3 regions of the Halomonas sp. B23F22_20 genome follow, and region 1 is predicted to be linked to each of the others. Evidence: riboswitches for the same ligand, from Rfam matches in the RefSeq annotation. Region 1 holds a riboswitch; each other region holds the start of a gene.
The links. A riboswitch is a leader RNA that binds a small molecule or an ion and turns the genes downstream of it on or off. The one in region 1 is predicted to bind thiamine pyrophosphate.
Positions count from the first base shown of each region.

Region 2: linked by a shared signal. The riboswitch ahead of ACGTN6_RS00860 (3-oxoacyl-ACP reductase) and the one ahead of thiC (phosphomethylpyrimidine synthase ThiC) in region 1 are both predicted to bind thiamine pyrophosphate.
Region 3: linked by a shared signal. The riboswitch ahead of ACGTN6_RS00870 (sodium:solute symporter family protein) and the one ahead of thiC (phosphomethylpyrimidine synthase ThiC) in region 1 are both predicted to bind thiamine pyrophosphate.

Region 1 covers NZ_JBIEKH010000001.1:25,188-31,321, forward strand. Annotated here, with positions in the region: gene ACGTN6_RS00115 (heavy metal translocating P-type ATPase) at 1-2,301, shown strand, start outside; gene thiC (phosphomethylpyrimidine synthase ThiC) at 2,377-4,272, opposite strand; TPP riboswitch at 4,350-4,462, opposite strand; gene tenA (thiaminase II) at 4,733-5,401, opposite strand; gene mdoH (glucans biosynthesis glucosyltransferase MdoH) at 5,691-6,134, opposite strand, start outside.
Region 2 covers NZ_JBIEKH010000001.1:185,223-191,356, forward strand. Annotated here, with positions in the region: gene htpX (protease HtpX) at 1-648, opposite strand, end outside; gene ACGTN6_RS00815 (pyridoxal phosphate-dependent aminotransferase) at 772-2,001, opposite strand; gene ylqF (ribosome biogenesis GTPase YlqF) at 2,084-3,052, opposite strand; gene msrB (peptide-methionine (R)-S-oxide reductase MsrB) at 3,128-3,529, opposite strand; tRNA gene ACGTN6_RS00830 (tRNA-Glu) at 3,697-3,772, shown strand; tRNA gene ACGTN6_RS00835 (tRNA-Gly) at 3,797-3,871, shown strand; tRNA gene ACGTN6_RS00840 (tRNA-Glu) at 3,895-3,970, shown strand; tRNA gene ACGTN6_RS00845 (tRNA-Gly) at 3,998-4,072, shown strand; tRNA gene ACGTN6_RS00850 (tRNA-Glu) at 4,187-4,262, shown strand; tRNA gene ACGTN6_RS00855 (tRNA-Gly) at 4,288-4,362, shown strand; TPP riboswitch at 4,744-4,837, shown strand; gene ACGTN6_RS00860 (3-oxoacyl-ACP reductase) at 4,871-5,647, shown strand; gene ACGTN6_RS00865 (LLM class flavin-dependent oxidoreductase) at 5,650-6,134, shown strand, end outside.
Region 3 covers NZ_JBIEKH010000001.1:191,614-197,643, reverse strand. Annotated here, with positions in the region: gene ACGTN6_RS00895 (YiiD C-terminal domain-containing protein) at 1-272, opposite strand, end outside; gene ACGTN6_RS00890 (nitroreductase family protein) at 275-835, opposite strand; gene queF (NADPH-dependent 7-cyano-7-deazaguanine reductase QueF) at 897-1,733, opposite strand; gene ACGTN6_RS00880 (ABC transporter permease) at 1,737-2,510, opposite strand; gene ACGTN6_RS00875 (ABC transporter ATP-binding protein) at 2,507-3,463, opposite strand; TPP riboswitch at 3,730-3,852, shown strand; gene ACGTN6_RS00870 (sodium:solute symporter family protein) at 3,935-5,377, shown strand; gene ACGTN6_RS00865 (LLM class flavin-dependent oxidoreductase) at 5,456-6,030, opposite strand, start outside.

The DNA of each region.
Region 1 (6,134 bases):
CTGGGCTACGGCATCGCGCGTAGCTCCTCGCCGGACGAACCCACCGCCGACGCGACCGACGACTGCTGCTCGGCCAGCCGGGCAAAGGCCGCCGGCGAGGGCGATGTGGAAGTGCCCGATACGCCAGCGGGGACTGGCGGGCCCCGGACCTGGTCCGTGGCCGGCATGGATTGCCCGAGCTGCGCGTCGACCATCCGCGGCGCATTGGAACGGCTCCCCGGCGTAGAGAATATCCGCGTGTCGGTAATGAACGAGACGCTCACCCTGTCGTTGGACGAGGCCCGAACCGCACCCGAGACGATCACCGCCACGGTGCGCCGGTTGGGTTATGAGGCCTCGCTGGACGACGCCGAGGAGACGAGCGCCGGTGACACGCCCCGACGCCGCTGGTATGCCACCGCCAAGGGGCGACTGGTGCTGGCGACTAGCGTGGCCTTGGCTGTCGCCATGCTGCTGCGCGTGACCGTCGGCGAGGCGGTGGCCCACTGGGCCTTCCTTGCGGCCTGCCTGATCGGCCTGGGGCCGATCGCCAGGCGGGCGGTCACCGCGGCGCGGGTCGGCATGCCGTTCACCATCGAGATGCTGATGACGCTTGCCGCCGGGGGCGCGCTGATCATCGGCGCCGCCGGGGAGGCGGCCATGGTGGTGCTGTTGTTCTCGATCGGCGAGATCCTCGAAGGGGTGGCGGCCGACCGGGCTCGTTCAGGCATTCGTGCGCTGGCCGATCTGGTGCCGCGGGAAGCGCTGCTCGAGGTCGCCCCCGGAGAAACCCGCGCGGTGGACGCCGCAAGGCTCGCGGTCGGTCAGGTGGCGGTGGTGCGCCCCGGGGATCGGATTCCTGCCGATGGCCTCATCCTCGAGGGTCGCTCGGCGATCGACGAGTCGCCGGTGACCGGCGAATCGGTGCCCCGCGCCAAGGGCGAGGGAGATGAGGTCTTCGCCGGCTCGATCAATCACGAGGCGGTGCTGCGGCTGCGCGTGACCCGGCCGCCGGAGGACAACACCATCGCCCGTATCATCCGGCTGGTGGAGGAGGCCCAGGAGGCACGCGCGCCCACCGAGCGCTTCATTGATCGCTTCAGCCGCGTCTACATGCCGGCGGTGGTGGGGTTGGCGGTACTGGTCGCGGTGGTACCGCCGCTGGCGTTGGGTGGCGCCTGGGGCGAGTGGACCTATCGGGCGCTGGCGCTGCTGCTGATCGGCTGCCCCTGCGCGCTGGTGATCTCGGTGCCGGCGTCGATCGCCTCGTCGCTGTCCACCGGGGCGCGGCGCGGGCTGCTGCTCAAGGGCGGTGCGGTGATCGAGGCCGCCGCCCGCACCGAGGTGGTCGGCTTCGACAAGACCGGCACCCTGACCGAGGGCCGGCCTCGGGTGACCGACGTGGTGGCCGCCGGCGAGGTGCATGATGCCGAGGCCGTGATCGGCCTGGCGGCGAGCCTCGAGCAGGGGGCGAGCCACCCCCTGGCGCTGGCGGTGCTCGAGCATGCGCGGTCGATCGGCGTCGCGCCTTCGCCGGTCGGCGAGGCCCGGGCCCTTCCCGGGCTGGGCGTCGAGGCCCGGCGTGACGGACGGAACGCCTTCCTCGGCGCGCCGCGTCACGTGGCCCAACGCTGGTCGATGCCCGAGTCGCTGGCCGCGAGCGTCGAGGCGCTGGAAGCCGAGGGCAAGACGGTGATCGTGGCGGTCGAGGAGGGCGTTGTGCTGGGGGCGATCGCCATGCGCGACGAGCCTCGGGGCGACACCGCCAACGGCGTGGCCGCGCTGTCGGCGCTCGGCGTGCGCGCGGTGATGCTCACCGGCGACAACGATCGCACGGCGGCGGCCATCGCCGGGGCCATCGGGATCGAGCGTCGTGCCGAGCTGATGCCGGAAGGCAAGGTCGAGGCGATTCGCGAACTCGCCGGGGGCGAGCGAGTGATGATGATCGGCGACGGCATCAACGATGCCCCGGCACTCGCCAGCGCGCATGTCGGCGTGGCCATGGGCTCGGGCACCGACGTGGCGCTGGAGACCGCCGACGGGGCCCTGCTGCGCAATCGGGTGGGCGACGTGGCGGCGATGATCCGACTGGCTCGGGCGACCATGGCCAATATCCGCCAGAACATCGCCATCGCCCTGGGCCTGAAGGCGCTGTTCCTGGTCACCACCGTGCTGGGGATCACCGGGCTGTGGCTGGCGATCCTGGCCGATACCGGGGCGACCGTGCTGGTCACGCTCAATGCCCTGCGGCTACTCGGCTTCGCGCCCGGCGGTCGAGACTCGCAGGAGGAACCGGCGGTCGGTGCCGCCTCGACAACCTGAAGCTGAAGGCGTCTCGACGAAAAAACGCCGCGTCGGCTGATTGCCGGCGCGGCGTTATGCGTCAGAGGCGTGAGGTCAGACCTCCTTGTACAGCTCGGCGCCCTGGTCGCGGAACTTCTCGGCCTGCTCTTCCATGCCGCGTTCCACCGCCGCGCGGTCGCCCTCGAGGCCGTTTTCCGCGGCGTAGTCGCGCACCTCCTGGCTGATCTTCATCGAGCAGAACTTGGGCCCGCACATGGAGCAAAAATGGGCGACCTTGGCGGAGTCCTTGGGCAGGGTCTCGTCGTGGTACTCGCGGGCGGTGTCCGGATCGAGCCCGAGGTTGAACTGGTCCTCCCAGCGGAACTCGAAGCGTGCCTTGGACAGGGCGTTGTCGCGACGCTGGGCGGCCGGGTGGCCCTTGGCGAGGTCGGCGGCGTGGGCGGCGATCTTGTAGGTGATGATGCCGGTCTTGACGTCGTCCTTGTTGGGCAGGCCCAGGTGCTCCTTGGGCGTGACGTAGCAGAGCATGGCGCAGCCGTACCAGCCGATCATCGCCGCGCCGATGCCGGAGGTAATGTGGTCGTAGCCCGGTGCGATGTCGGTGGTCAGCGGCCCCAGAGTGTAGAAGGGTGCCTCGTCGCACTCGGCAAGCTGCTTGTCCATGTTCTCCTTGATCAGGTGCATGGGCACGTGGCCGGGGCCCTCGATCATCACCTGGACGTCGTGCTTCCAGGCGATGCGGGTCAGCTCGCCGAGGGTCTCGAGCTCGGCGAACTGGGCCTCGTCGTTGGCGTCGGCCACCGAGCCCGGGCGCAGGCCGTCGCCCAGCGAGAAGGCCACGTCGTAGCGCTTGCAGATCTCGCAGATCTCCTCGAAGTGCTCGTAGAGGAAGCTCTCGCGGTGGTGGTAGAGGCACCACTTGGCCATGATCGAGCCGCCGCGGGAGACGATGCCGGTGGTGCGCCTGGCGGTCAGCGGCACGTAGCGCAGCAACACGCCGGCATGGATGGTGAAGTAGTCGACGCCCTGCTCGGCCTGTTCGATCAGGGTGTCGCGGAACACTTCCCAGGTCAGGTCCTCGGCCACGCCGTTGACCTTCTCCAGCGCCTGATAGATGGGCACGGTGCCGATCGGCACCGGGGCGTTGCGGATGATCCACTCGCGGGTCTCGTGGATGTTGGCCCCGGTGGAAAGATCCATGATGGTGTCCGAGCCCCAGCGGATGCCCCAGGTCATCTTGTCGACCTCGTCCTCGATGGAGGAGGTCACCGCCGAGTTGCCCAGGTTGCCGTTGATCTTCACCAGGAAGTTGCGCCCGATGATCATCGGCTCGGACTCCGGGTGGTTGATGTTGCAGGGGATGATGGCACGGCCGGCGGCGACCTCGTCGCGCACGAACTCCGGGGTGATTTCTTCGGGCAGGCGGGCGCCGAAGCTCTCGCCCGGGTGCTGGTGGCCGAGGATGCGCTCGACTTCCTCGGTCCCGAGGGCTTGCCTGCGTTGATTCTCGCGGATGGCGATGAACTCCATCTCGGGGGTGATGATGCCCTGGCGCGCATAGTGCAGCTGGGTGACGTTCCGGCCTTCCTTGGCGCGCCGCGGCGTGCGCGTCAGGTCGAAACGCAGCGGGGCGAGCATCGGATCGTTGGCCCGGCGGCGGCCGTACTCGGAGGTCGGGCCGTCGAGGAACTCGGTGTCGTCGCGGGCCTCTATCCAGCCTCGGCGCAGTTCCGGCAGGCCGCGGCGCAGGTCGATGTCGGCCTCGGGGTCGGTGTAGGGGCCTGAGGTGTCATAGACCAGCAGCGGCGGGTTCTGCTCATCCGGGCCCACGCCTGAGGTGCGGGTCGGCGAGAGGCTGATCTCGCGGAAGGGCACGCGAATATCGGGGCGCGAGCCCTCGACATAGATCTTGCGCGAGCCCGGCAGGGCCTGGACGGCGGCGGCGTCGACGCGGGCGCTCTCGGCGAGGAAATGATCGGTCTTTGCCATCGGTCGGTCTCCCTTTGCTTGGGTAGTGTTATCAGGGAGGACAGCTGGGGAGGACATTGGCCGCAGGCACCGAGCCCGGCGGCGTGTCGCTTGATCCCTACGCTGGTCCTAGCCAGTTCAGGTTCAACGGGACCCATGCTCGAGTGCTGCATGATCTCAGCCGTCTTCAACGGCACCCCGTCAAGCGTGGTGGTGCCCGCCGCGATGGCGGGCCGTGTCATCATCTTTTATCTGGTGCATGTGGCCCGGGGCTGATCCGGCGACAGGTCTACGAGGGGGCGCTGTGAATACCTCCCTGTACGCTACCGACGCCCTGCTGCGCTCTCGCGTCCTGCTCCGCTTGCAGGGCCGGTGCTGGCCATCCTTGGCCAGCCCGTTCGGAGCAGTGCTCCTCACCCCTGGCGTAGGACCCCCTCTACGACCCGTCCCCGGCGCCCCTGATTCAGCCGGCAGGTATCTCTCAGTCCGCGCGATCCAGCCCCATCTGCCAGAAATCGATCTCCAGCCGGGTCGCGTCGCGGAACAGCCGTGCCAGTTGCTCGAAGCGCGCCGGCGTCACCTCGGCAAGCCTCGCGTCCAGCCAGGCGATCTCGGCGCGCATGGCGGCCTGGAACTCCTCGCTCTGGTACATGGCGATCCAGGGCTCATAGGGGTTGGCGTCGCCGCGCACGGTGAACGGCTGGGCCTGAAGCCAGTTCGCGATCTCGCCATAGCCGACCAGGCAGGGCGCGAGCGCCACCCGCAGGTCGAGCAGGTCGCCGCGGCTGCCGGCATCGAGCACGTAGCGGGTGTAGGCCAGGGTGGCACGGGCTTCGGGCAGGGCTGCCAGGTCGTCTTCGGTGATGCCCCAGTCGCGGCAGAAGCCGCGGTGCAGGTCCAGTTCGACGTCGAGAATGGTCTTCAGGCCGTCGAAGGCCTGGTTCAATTCGGTCAGGTCGCGGCTCTTGTAGGCGGCCAGGGCGTAGGCACGGGCGAAGTGGATCAGGAACAGGTAGTCCTGCTGCAGGTAGTGGCGGAAGGCGTCGCCCTCGAGTGTACCGGCGCCGAGGGTGCGCACGAAGTCATGCTCGATATAGGCGCGCCAGTCGTCCTGGCAGGCGGCGGTGAGATCTCTGAAGCGGTAGCCCATCTTGCCTCCGTTGCGATCGGGATCCGGAGGGTGGGCACAGGGGAATAGGGAGGCAGGGCCGGCGAGAACATCGAGGAGGTGCCGGTCCCTCCGCCTGATTCCCTACGCCGGTTCACGTGCGGCCGTGCCGCACCCACCCGGATCAGGTTCCACGGGACCAGCGCTTGGGCTCTCGGACTCTTGCGAGTTCCTTCTCAGTGAGCCTGCGCCATCTCAGCCGGTTCCACCGGCACCCCGTCAAGCGAGTCGAGCCAGTCTAGCAGGTTGGTCGCGGACGAACACCCCCGGGTCATTCCCCGAGGGTGGGCCGCCTCTCGGTGACCGGCGGCCGGGCCCAGTCCCGGGTGAAGGATTGGGTCGGCATGTCGCAGGGCCGCTCGTTCGGTGTTGGCGAGGGCTCGAGGCCGTCCTCGACCACCGGCGGCGGAGTCTCGTCGCGCAGCACCGGCGGCGGTGCCGTCTCGCTGGGTACCAGCAGCAGGCCGCGTCGGCGTAGCCCGCGGCCTAGGGACAGGCTGCTGCTCCATCGCACTAGCGGGGCGGCCAGCATCAGGCCGAGCCATACCGGGGTCAGCCACCAGAAGAAGGTCGGTGTGTACCACCAGGTAATGCCGGCCCACAGGGCGCCGGCCAGGGTGCCCGGCCAGGTATGGCGCAGGGCCTCGCGCCAGGGCAGGGCGCGCCCCTCGCGGGACTGGGGATCCCAGGCCACGGTGCGGCCGCCGAGCACCTC
Region 2 (6,134 bases), 160 kb from region 1:
GACGATCGCCGAGGCGATCAGGCCGAACACGATCTCGGCGACGATCACCACCGCGAAGTAGCCGAAGAAGCCCAGTCCCTCGTTGTCGTCCCGGCGCAGGAAGCTGTCGACCAGCTGTGCCACCACGCGGGCGAAGAACATCACGAAGGTGTTGAGCACGCCCTGGATCAGCGCCAGGGTGACCATGTCGCCGTTGGCCACGTGGCCGATCTCGTGGGCCAGGACGGCACGGATCTCTTCGGGCCTCATGCGGTTGAGTAGGCCGGCCGAGACCGCTACCAGGGCGTCGTTCTTGTTCCAGCCGGTGGCGAAGGCGTTTGACTGCTGGGCGGGAAAGATGCCTACCTCCGGCATCTTGATGCCGGCATCTCGGGCCAGTTCGCCGACGGTGTCGAGCAGCCACTGTTCGGTGCTGTTGGAGGGTTGCTCGATGATGACCGTGCCGGTGGTTCGCTTGGCCATCCACTTGGAGATGAACAGCGATACCATGGAGCCGGCCATGCCGAAGATGAAGCAGAAGATCAGCAGGGCATTGAAGTTGATGCCTTGCGCGGTCAGGTAGGGTTCGACGCCAAGCAGGCGCAAGGTGATGCTGGCCACCAGGATCACCGCCAGGTTGGTGCCCAGGAACAGCAGGATTCTCATCATTGCCGGAGCTCTCCCGTCAGGGTTGTCACGCGGGCGCCGCATCCGGTGTGGATGCGGCGAGTAGAAGCATTTGCTTAGATACGGCCTTTGGACGAGGGTTTCAAGTCCGACGCTGCCGATTGTTCATTGGCGATAGCGCGACAGGAAGCGTGCGAAGCGATCCAGGGCATCGTCGAGCTGATCGGCCCAGGGCAGGGTGACGATGCGCACGTGGTCCGGCTGCGGCCAGTTGAAAGCCGTGCCTTGAACCAGCAGGATCTTCTCCTGCAGCAGCAGATCGAGCACTAACTGCTGATCGTCCCGGATGTTGTATACATTGGGATCGAGGCGCGGGAAGGCGTACAGCGCCCCCTTGGCCTTGGTGCAGGACACGCCTGGAATGGCGTTCAACTTCTCAAAGGTGATATCGCGCTGGGCGAGCAGCCGCCCACCCGGCAATACCAGGTCATTGATCGACTGATAACCGCCCAGCGCGGTCTGGATGGCGTGCTGGGCCGGGACGTTGGCGCACAGACGCATCGATGCCAGCATGTTGAGGCCCTGGATGTAGTCCTGGGCGTGTTGCTTGGCGATGCCGCCGGAGAGCGTCATCCAGCCACTGCGAAAGCCCGCACAGCGGTAGCTCTTCGACAGCCCGTTCATGGTCACCACCAGTTGGTCGTCGCCTGCCAGCGCGCCGGTGGCCACGTGCTCGGTGTCATCGTAGAGGATCTTGTCGTAGATCTCGTCGGAGAACACCACCAAATCGTGCTCGCGGGCGATCTCCAGCAGCTCGCGAACCACCTCCGGCGGATAGACGGCGCCGGTGGGGTTGTTGGGGTTGATGATGACGATGGCTCGGGTGTGCCCGGTGACCTTCTCGCGGACGTCGTCGAGGTCCGGTGCCCAGTCGGCCTGCTCGTCGCACAGGTAGTGCACGGCGCGCCCGCCCGAGAGATTGGTCGCGGCGGTCCACAGCGGATAGTCCGGCGCCGGAATCAGCACCTCATCGCCGTCGTTGAGCAATGACTGCAGGGCGATCGTGATCAGCTCGGATACGCCATTGCCGATGAAGATGTCCTCGATGCCCACGCCGGGAATGCCCTTGCGCTGACACTCCTGCATGATCGCCTTGCGCGCCGAATACAGCCCCTTGGAATCACAATAGCCCTGGGCAGTGGGCAGGTTGCGCATCACGTCCTGGAGGATTTCCTCCGGCGCCTCGAAGCCGAACGGCGCGGGATTGCCGATATTCAGCTTGAGGATGCGCTGGCCTTCCTCTTCCAGGCGCTTGGCGTGGTCGAGCACCGGGCCGCGAATGTCATAGCAGACATTGTCGAGCTTGTGCGATTTCCTGAGCGGGGCAGTGTCCATGGGTCGTGTCCAGTGAGGTCCAGGGCCGCGGGGCGGCGGGGATAGCGTCTTTGGGCTGAGAGAAACTCTGTGTGGGCGTTGTTCAGCTGGCCGCTTCGTCGTCGACTCTCGCAGAGGCGTTGGCATCCTCTTCGGGAGGCTCCGCCGGGATGTCGGCGGGGGTCTCGAGGGTCAGCCGGCCGAGCTTGCCGTCGCGCAACTCGTGCAGCAACACCTCGGCGCCGCGATGAAGATCGACCTCGCCGCCCGGGCGCAGGCCGCCGCGCTTGCCGGCGATGGTGCTCAGGATGGCATGGCCGTCGTAGCCGGCCAGCGCCAGCAGGTCGAGGCGGTCGTCGCCGTCGGCATCGACCCGGTCGGCATCCGGGTTGGGCTGATAGGCGGGCAGTTCCTTGAGCTTGTAGCGCGAAGAGAGTGCCTCGGGGTAGCGCCTGGCCAGCTCGGCGGCGGCGACCACCGCGACATCGACGTAGTCGATGGCGGTATCGCGAATGGCGCCGCTGGCGGCCAGGCGATAGGCGCTGGCCTGATCCTCGATCTTGGGCCATAGCACTCCGGGGGTGTCGATCAGCGCCACCTGCCCGCCGATGCGCACCTTCTGCTGGCGCTTGGTGACCGCCGGCTCATTGCCGGTCTTGGCGATGGTGCGTCCGGCCAGGCCGTTGATCAGCGTCGACTTGCCGACGTTGGGAATGCCCATGATCATCACCCGTACGTCGCGGTCGGCGCGTACCTGGCCGGCCAGCTCGTGGCACAGCTTGGGGATCCGCTTGAGTTCGCGAGCCTGGGTGGTGGTCACCGCCAGCGCCCGGGTGTCGGCCTGGGCGTCGAAGTGAGACGTCCACTCCTTGGTGCGGGCCGGGTCGGCCAGATCGGCCCGGGAGAGAATCTTGAGCACCGGCTTGTGTCGGGTGAGCTCCGCCAGCATGGGGTTGGCGCTGGAGTAGGGCAGACGGGCATCGAGCACCTCGATGACCACGTCGATCTCCGGCAGTGCCTCGAGGATCTGGCGACGTGCCTTGTTCATGTGTCCCGGGTACCAGCCGAGCATCACATCTCTCCTGCTTGCCAAATGAAACGGCCGACCATCATAGCAGATGGCCGGCCGCCTCAGGACGGGGCTCGACTATTCCCCGGGATGAAAGTCGATGGCGACCGAGTTGATGCAGTAGCGTTGGCCGGTGGTCTCGGCCGGGCCGTCCGGGAAGACATGGCCGAGGTGGGCATCGCAGCGGGCGCAGATTACTTCGGTGCGCTGCATGCCGTGGCTCGAATCGGCATGCTGCTCAACGCAGCCGGAGGCAAGCGGACGGTCGAAGCTCGGCCAGCCGCAGCCGGCGTCGAACTTGTGCTCGTTCTCGAACAGCGGGGCGTGACAACACACGCAGTGATAGATGCCGTGCTCGTCGGTGACTCCGTGGTCTCCGGAGAAGGGGCGTTCGGTGCCTTTCTCCCGAGTGACGTGATATTGCTCGGGAGTGAGCTGTTCACGCCATTCGGCATCGCTCTTCTCTATCTTCTTGCGCATGGACTTTCTCCTTATCGCGTCGCGGGCGCCTGCACCTCATTGTGACATCCGAAGGGCGGTTTTTTTCCACCTCGGCTACCAACGCTGAGGTCGCGCAGCACCCCGTGCTTGACAGTTTCCAGGGGGCTCAGTAATATACGCGCCATCTCGACGAGGCGAGACACAGCGTCCCATTCGTCTAGTGGTCCAGGACACCGCCCTTTCACGGCGGTAACAGGGGTTCGAACCCCCTATGGGACGCCACTCTTCTCGATGAGATATCGGAGTGCGGGAATAGCTCAGTGGTAGAGCATCGCCTTGCCAAGGCGAGGGTCGCGAGTTCGAATCTCGTTTCCCGCTCCATTTGTCCATTTGGGCAATGATGCGTCCCATTCGTCTAGTGGTCTAGGACACCGCCCTTTCACGGCGGTAACAGGGGTTCGAACCCCCTATGGGACGCCACTTCCGATGTTTGACAATGCGAGACCTGCGGGAATAGCTCAGTGGTAGAGCATCGCCTTGCCAAGGCGAGGGTCGCGAGTTCGAATCTCGTTTCCCGCTCCAATCTTCCCTCGGGAAATTGGATTAGGAAGTCAGGCGGTCGAGGGTCGCGAGCTGGAGCGCCAGCCCGGTCGAATCTCGTTTTCCGCTCCATTTGTCCATTAGGGCAATGATTGCGTCCCATTCGTCTAGTGGCCTAGGACACCGCCCTTTCACGGCGGTAACAGGGGTTCGAACCCCCTATGGGACGCCACTTCGCATCGTCTCCTTCCTGTAGAGCGGGAATAGCTCAGTGGTAGAGCATCGCCTTGCCAAGGCGAGGGTCGCGAGTTCGAATCTCGTTTCCCGCTCCATTTTCTACGTAGCAATATCCGGTAGGCCAAGGCTCGGGTCACGACCCGGTGTGCCGGCCCAGTCGAATCTCGTTTCCCGCTCCATTCAATTCCAGTGCCTCAATCGGTCTGGCCAAGGCTCACGCCGCGAGCCGGGGCGCCGGTCCGATCGAATCTCGTTTCCCGCTCCATGTCAAGATTCTTACGATCCCTCCCCACTCGATCCAGGCGCGGATCACGATCCGGCATGCCGATCTGATGGGTCGTTTTTCTCGCTTTAGTCTGCCTTACCCCTTACCCCTTACCCCTTACCCCTTACCCCTTACCCTGTTCTTTCACTTCCGTCCGTCGATGCCGCCAAGCGAGGCCGACTGTTCTTGCGTACGTGAATGCGCTATGGTCGACCAAGACACGGGGTGCGGCAGACGCCGCTGAGATGATACCCGTTGAACCTGATCCAGTTCACACTGGCGAAGGGATGTCGGCCGGCTCCAGCGCGGCGCCCTTTGCCGCGTACCAAGGAGTTCCCATGGCCGATTCTCCCCTTCCGATCGCTGAACAGGTGGTGCTCATTACCGGCGGTGCCCGTGGCCTCGGTGCGCACTTGAGCCGTGCGTTCCTCGCCCAGGGCGCCCGGGTGGTGATCAACTACTTCCAGAGTCGCGAGGCCGCCGAGACATTGGTGAAGGAGACGCCGCAGCGGGCCCTGGCCGTGCAGGCGGACGTGCGGGAAGCCGGTGCGGTCACCGCGCTGTTCGAGCGGGCCCGTCGCCACTTCGGCGCGCCGATCACCACCGTGGTGAACAACGCGCTGCCCGAGTTCACCTTCAATGGCGATGCGCGTCCCCACGCCGACGCGCTGGACTGGGCGCACCTCAACCAGCAGATCGAGGGCATCAACCGCGGGGCGCTGAATACCACCCGCTCGGCGCTTGACGGCATGCGCGAACGCGGTGGCGGCCGTATCCTCAATATCGGCACCAATCTGTTCCAGAACCCCGTGGTGCCCTATCACGACTATACCGCCGGCAAGGCCGCGCTCCTCTCTTTGACCCGCACGCTGTCCCATGACCTGGGGCCCGATAACATCACCGTGAACATGATCTCCGGCGGGCTCCTGCGCACCACCGACGCGTCGAGCGCGACCCCGGAAGCGGTCTTCGAGCTGATCGCGCAGAACACGCCGTTGCGCCGGGTGACCACGCCGGAGGAATTCGCCGACGCGGCCCTGTTCTTCGCCTCGCCCTGGGCGAGGGCGGTCACCGGCCAGAACCTGATCGTCGACGGCGGGCTGGTGAAAGGATGATGATGCCGCGCAGTTCCGACGAGACCCTGCACATCAACCTGTTCGTCATGGGCTGCGGCCACCATCGCGCGGCCTGGCGGCATCCCGACTCCTGCGCCGAGCGGCTCGGCGACATCGCCTATTACGAGTCGCTGGCGCGCACTGCCGAGCGCGGCAAGCTGGATGCGGTGTTCTTCGCCGACGGCATGAGCGCCGGCAGCGTGGAGGACGGCTTTCACTGGCACCTCGAACCGCTGACCGCGCTCTCCGCCATGAGTCGGGCGACCCGGCGAATCGGCCTGATCAGCACGATCTCGAGTACCTTCTACACACCGTTTCACGCGGCCAGGCTGGTGGGGTCGCTGGATCACATCTCCGGCGGGCGCGTGGGCTGGAACGTGGTGACCTCGATGTTCGACGGCGAGGCGCGCAATCATGGCTATCCGGCGATGCCCGACCACGCTGAGCGCTATGCCCGTGCCGAGGAATTCGTCGAGACCGTACTGGC
Region 3 (6,030 bases), 170 kb from region 1:
TGCCGACGCAGCCAGAGCGTCGTCCAGCACCAGCCGAGCAGGGTGGTCTGAGCGGCCAGGGAACCGCCGAAGCCGGTGCCCTTGTCGTTGAGGCTCGGCGAGAGCCCAAGCCGCCACTCGAGGACATCGCCGTCACGCTGCATCGCCTCGATACCGAGATGCCCGACCATGGGTATCGCCTCGCCGAGCCAAGCCAGGAAGGCCGCCGGATCGTCCTCGTCGCCCAGCGATGGCAGCGGCAGTCGGGGATAGGGAATGCCTGGTTCGCGCACGATCAGTCCCAACGCTCGACGAAGGCATCGATGTCATGCTCGGGCACCGGTCGATGGCGCCCCCCAAGTTGGCCAACATAGAGAAAGGCGACCAGCTCGTCGTCCTCGGCCAGGCCGAGCCCCTTGCGCACCGTGGGATCGAAGGCGTACTTGCCGGTCCGCCACATGGCGCCGAGCCCCTGAGCATGGGCGGCCAGCAGCAAACCGTGAGCGGCACAGCCGGCGGAGATAACCTGCTCCACGCGTGGCACCTTGGGCTCATCGGGAACGACCTTGGCAATCACGGCGATGATCATCGGTGCGCGCTTGGGCTTCTTGCGCGCGGCTTCGAGCACGGCGTCCTTGGCGTGCGGATCCTCTCGAAACTCGGCTTCGGCAAACAGTTCACCGAGCCGGTCGAGCCCCTCGCCGGAGAACTCGATGAAGCGCCAAGGCCTTAGCTCCTTGTGGTCCGGAGCCCGCAACGCCGCCCGGTACATCGCCTCGAGCTGTTCAGCGTCAGGCGGCGGCCCCATCAGCTTGCCCATGGAACTGCGTTCGTGAAGCAGCGTCATCGCATCCATCAAGATCTCCTTGCCAGGATTCAAACGAGAAGAGTTCTCGACACTCTATCAAGCCGCGACATCACTGTCTCGACAAACGAAGAGGCGTCGGCGGTCGCTCCCCGGGGGTGCCGCGCCAAGGACTGATGTCGAGCCCGCCGCGTCGCACATAGCGCGCCAATACCAGCAGCCGCTCGGGCCGGGCCCTCTCCATCACGTCCATGAAGATGTGCTCGACGCAGTGCTCGTGAAAATCCTGATGCTGGCGATAGCCAATCAGGTAACGCAGCAGGCCGTCGCGATCGAGGCGCGGCCCTCGGTAGCGGATCATCACGCTGCCCCAGTCGGGCTGGCCGGTGACCGGGCAGTTGGACTTGAGCAGGTGGGAGTACAGCGTCTCCTCGACGATCTCGTTGCCGACGACCAGGTGCTCGGCGCTGGGCGTGTAGTCATCGACCGCGATGTCGCGATCGTCGATGCACTCTCCGGGCAGGCGGCGCGGTGCCAGCTCAGCATCGTCGACACCGAAAAGCTCAACGCTCACGGCAGCGCCGGCCGCGGCGGAGAGGTCGCACTCCATGATCGCCTGGACCTCGTCCCGAGAGGCAAAGCGGGTCTGGTTGAAGCCGTTAAGGTAAAGCTTCCAGGACTTGGACTCGATCAGCCGCGGCGAGTCCGCCGGCAGCCGGAAACGCGCCACGGCGACGATCGGCTTGCCACGCGCATTGAGCCATGAGACCTCGAAGGCGTGCCACTCGTCCTCACCGACGAACGGCAAGGCTCCCTCCTCGATACCCAGCGGCGCGCGGTTGGCGGCGCGGGGAATAGGGTAGAGCAGCCCGGCATCATACTGCTCGGGGTAGGCAGATTCCCGGCCAAGGGGAGCCTCGGCCAGGGTCTCGGGTCGATCGTGTGCCATCGGTTAACTCCTGATGCCCTTGCCATTGTCGAGCATCCACAGGGCGACGCCGAAGAGTACCACGATGAACGCCAGGATGGCGGTGAGCGCCCAGCCTACGGGAATGTCGGAGACGCCCAGAAAGCCGTAACGAAAGACGTTCACCATGTAGAGGATCGGGTTGAGCATCGAGGCGCCCTGCCAGAAGGCCGGCAGCAGCGAGATCGAATAGAACACCCCGCCCAGGTAGGTCAACGGCGTCAGCACGAAGGTCGGCACGATGGAGATGTCGTCGAACTTCTTGCCCAGCAGTGCGTTGATGAAGCCGCCGATGGCGAACAGCGCCGCGGTCAGTACCACCACCACGATGGTCAACAGCGGATGCGCCACCTCGAGCCGAGTGAAGAACAGCGACACCAGGGTCACGATCACGCCGACGCCCAGGCCACGCGCCATCCCACCCAGCACGAAGCCGGACAGGATGACCCAGTTGGGCATCGGCGAAACCATCATCTCCTCCACGCTGCGCTGGAACTTGTTGGAGAAGAAGGAGGACGCCACGTTGGAGTAGCTGTTGGTGATCACCGCCATCATGATCAGCCCGGGAACGATGAAGTCCATGTAGCTGAAGCCATCCATGGCCCCGATGCGCGAACCGATCAGGTTGCCGAAGATGATGAAGTACATGGTCATGGTGATCGACGGCGGCAGCAGGGTCTGCGGCCAGATTCGCGTGAAGCGCTTGATCTCCTTGACCACGAGCGTCCAGAGGGCGATGGCGATCTGGGTGGCGTTCATGCACTGACCTCCTGGTCCGCTTTCCCTGTTTTCTTCCCGTCTTCCACCATGGAGACGAACATCTCCTCGAGTCGGTTGGCTCGGTTACGCATCGACATCACCTCGATGCCCTGCTCGCCCAGCGCATCAAAGACGGCGTTGAGGCGCTGGCCGCGATGCACCATGACCGACAACTGGGCGTCATCCACTTGCCGGACATCGAAGCCCTCGATCGCCGGCAGCGTCTCGAGCGGATGCGCCAGGTCGAGCAGGAAGGTCTCGGTGTCCAGCTCGGCAAGCAGCTCGCGCACGCTGGTGTCACGGATGATCTCGCCGTGATTGATGATGCCCACATGCCGGCACAGGCTCTCGGCCTCCTCCAGGTAGTGGGTGGTAAGGATGATGGTGGTGCCCTCTTGCTCGTTGATGCGGCGCATGTATTCCCACATGCTGCGGCGCAGCTCGATGTCGACACCGGCGGTGGGCTCGTCGAGAATCAGCAGCCTGGGGCGGTGCATCAGGGCACGAGCGATCATCAGCCGGCGCTTCATGCCGCCGGAGAGCATGCGGGCACTCCCGTTGCGCTTGTCCCACAGCCCCAGGTCGCGCAGCAGCTCCTCGGCGCGTGGCAGAGCCTCGCGGCGCGACATGCCGTAGTAGCCGGCCTGGGCCATCACGATGTCGATGACCTTCTCGAACTGGTTAAAGTTGAATTCCTGGGGGACCACACCCAGATGATACTTGGCACGGGCGAAGTCCTTGTCGATGTCGATGCCGAAGATCGAGACTTTGCCGGCGGTCTTCTGCACCAGCGAGCAAACCACCCCCAGGGTGGTGGACTTGCCCGCGCCGTTGGGCCCCAGCAGGGCATAGAAGTCGCCTCTGGCGACGTCGAGGTCGATGCCCTTGAGGGCCTGGAAGCCATTGCCGTAGACCTTGGTCAACCCACGGATGGACAGAGCCGGTTCGGCCATGAAAGATCCCGTCCAGAAAATGAATGTCGCGCCACGCCTGCCCGCAGCAACAGGCGGACAGGCTCGCCATGCAGCACGTGGGGCGCTATGAGATGGGGGCGCCGCGGCGCAATTCAAGCGATGCCCAGGGCCATCCGCGCCTCCGCACGTCCGTCCCCGAAGGTCGCGCCCGCCCATCTTACGCCATTGGCCTGACGATTCGCATGCTAATCGGGTTGGCGTTCGCCGACCCTGTTGACCCCGCGATGCCGGGTCTCTAGGCTTGATCGCATTCCTGGGGGAGTCCTGACGGACTGAGACTCCGTCGCCGCGCCAATGCCATGCGACGACGGTAACCCTTCGAACCTGATCCGGATCATGCCGGCGAAGGGAAGGAAGTGCCTTCTGCCACGCTTCTCACCCAACGCATTCGCGCCCTCTCGCAGCGGCGCTTGGCATCGTGCCGGGCGTTTCCATGCTGGGGAGAACGCAATGCTCGCAACCGCTAATGCCCTCTGGTGGCTCACCGCCTTCGCCGTCCTGTTTGCCGTGCCGGGTATGCTGTATGCCCGTCGTCACCGGGAGAACCTGGAAGACTTCATCATCGCGCGCAACAGCCAGGGCGCAACCGCCACGGTGCTGACATTGATGGCATCGACGATGGGGACCTGGATCCTGTTCGGCCCTGCCCAGGCGGCCACCTGGGGTGGCCTGGCCGCGATTTCCGGCTATGCGCTGGGCTCACTGGCGCCGCGGCTGGTGATGATTCCCCTGGGCAGGCGCCTGCGCGAGCTGTCCCCTCGCGGACACTCGCTCACCGAATTCGTGATGACCCGTTACGGGCGCCCCATGTACGCCTTCACCCTGGCCATCATGCTGTTCTACCTGTTCATCTCCCTGGCCGCGGGGATCACCGCCATCGCCAGGATGGTCGGGCTGCTGGCACCGGTGCCGCTCTGGGTGACGAGTTCGGCGGTGATGGCCGCTACCCTGCTCTACACCCTCTACGGCGGCCTGCGCGCCTCGATCTTCACCGACAAGGTGCAGATGCTGGTGATCATGCCGCTGCTCGGCACGCTGCTGATCTTCGGCTGGCAGGCCGCCGGCGGCGTCGCTCCCACCCTCGACGGCCTCAAGGCCACCGCACCGCAACTACTGGACATCACCGCTCCGGGCGGGCTCGAGGCCGGCCTCACCTTCTTCCTGGCGGTGATGCTGACCGGGCTCTTCTACCAGGGAAACTGGCAGCGCGTGTATGCCGCCCGAAACGACCGCGCCGTGCGCTTGGGCTTCCTGCTCGGTGGCCTGCTGAGCGCGCCGATGATCTTCGTGATGGGCCTGTTCGGGTTGGCATTCGTGGGACTGGGGCTGCCCGGCGACGGTTCGGTCGCGCTGTTCAGCGTGCTGCTGGCCGATATCCCCGACTGGTTCGCCATTGGCTTGATCGTCCTTGGCCTGGCACTGGTCATGAGCAGCGCCGACACTACCATCAGCGCCGCCTCGAGCATGATCGCCGTCGACGGCGGGCGCCTCCTGCCCAAGGCCAGCGGCCACCGGCTGATGCGGCTGTCGCGCTGGCTGATCTGCCTGTTGGCGCTGCCGGTAACCTTCGTGGCCGCCCAGGGCTACAGCGTGCTGTACCTGTTCCTGCAGGCCGACCTGCTGTGCTGCGCGGCCGCTTTCCCGGTGTTCTTCGGGCTCTTCAACCGCCGCTTCGACGGGCGCGCCGCGGTGCTCGCCACCCTTTGTGGCCTGGTCGCCGGCCTGGCGATCTTCCCGGCTCCCGGTGATGCGCTGGACACGCTGATGGAGTCGTTCCTGCTCGCCACCTTCACCCCGGTGGCGACGGGCCTGATACTGCTGGCACTGCTCCCGGCGAAGCCGCGCTTCGACTTCACGATGCTGAGCGCCGGCGCCCGACGCTTCGAAGGATGATGGTCGCCGGTCGACACGCGAACGCCCCGCGACGGGGCGCTCTTCATGCGCAAGTCAACGGCCCAGCGCCGGAAATCTCTAGGCGTGCAGGTTCGCCGGCCGCTCGAGGCCGAGATGGCCGCGCAGCGTGGCCGATTCGTACTCCTCGCGGAACAGTCCGCGGCGCTGCAGCTCCGGCACCACGTGATCCACGAAATCCTCGATTCCGGACGGCAGTGACGGTGGCATCAGGTTGAAGCCATCCGCGCCGCGCCCGCGGAACCAGCGCTCCATCTCATCGGCGATGCTCTCCGGGGTGCCGATCATGGTGCAATGGCCGCCACCGGCGGCGAGCCGCCCCAGCAGCTCGCGCAGGGTAGGCCTTTCGCTCGCGATAATGCGCAGGATGGTGGCGTAACGTCCCTGGGGTCCACGGAATTCGTCCAGCGGCGGCAAGCTCGGCACCGGCGCATCCAGTTCCCAGTCGCTGCAGTCCTGGTCAATGAACAGCCCTAGCTGACGCAGAGAGGCCGCCACCGGTAGGCAGTCGTCCAGGGCGCGCTGCTTGGCCCTGGCCTCTTGCATGGTGGAGCCGACGTAGGTCACGAGCCCCGGCAGGATCGGCACCCGCGCCTCGCGGCCGGCCGCCTGCACCCGTGACGTGATGTCGCGGT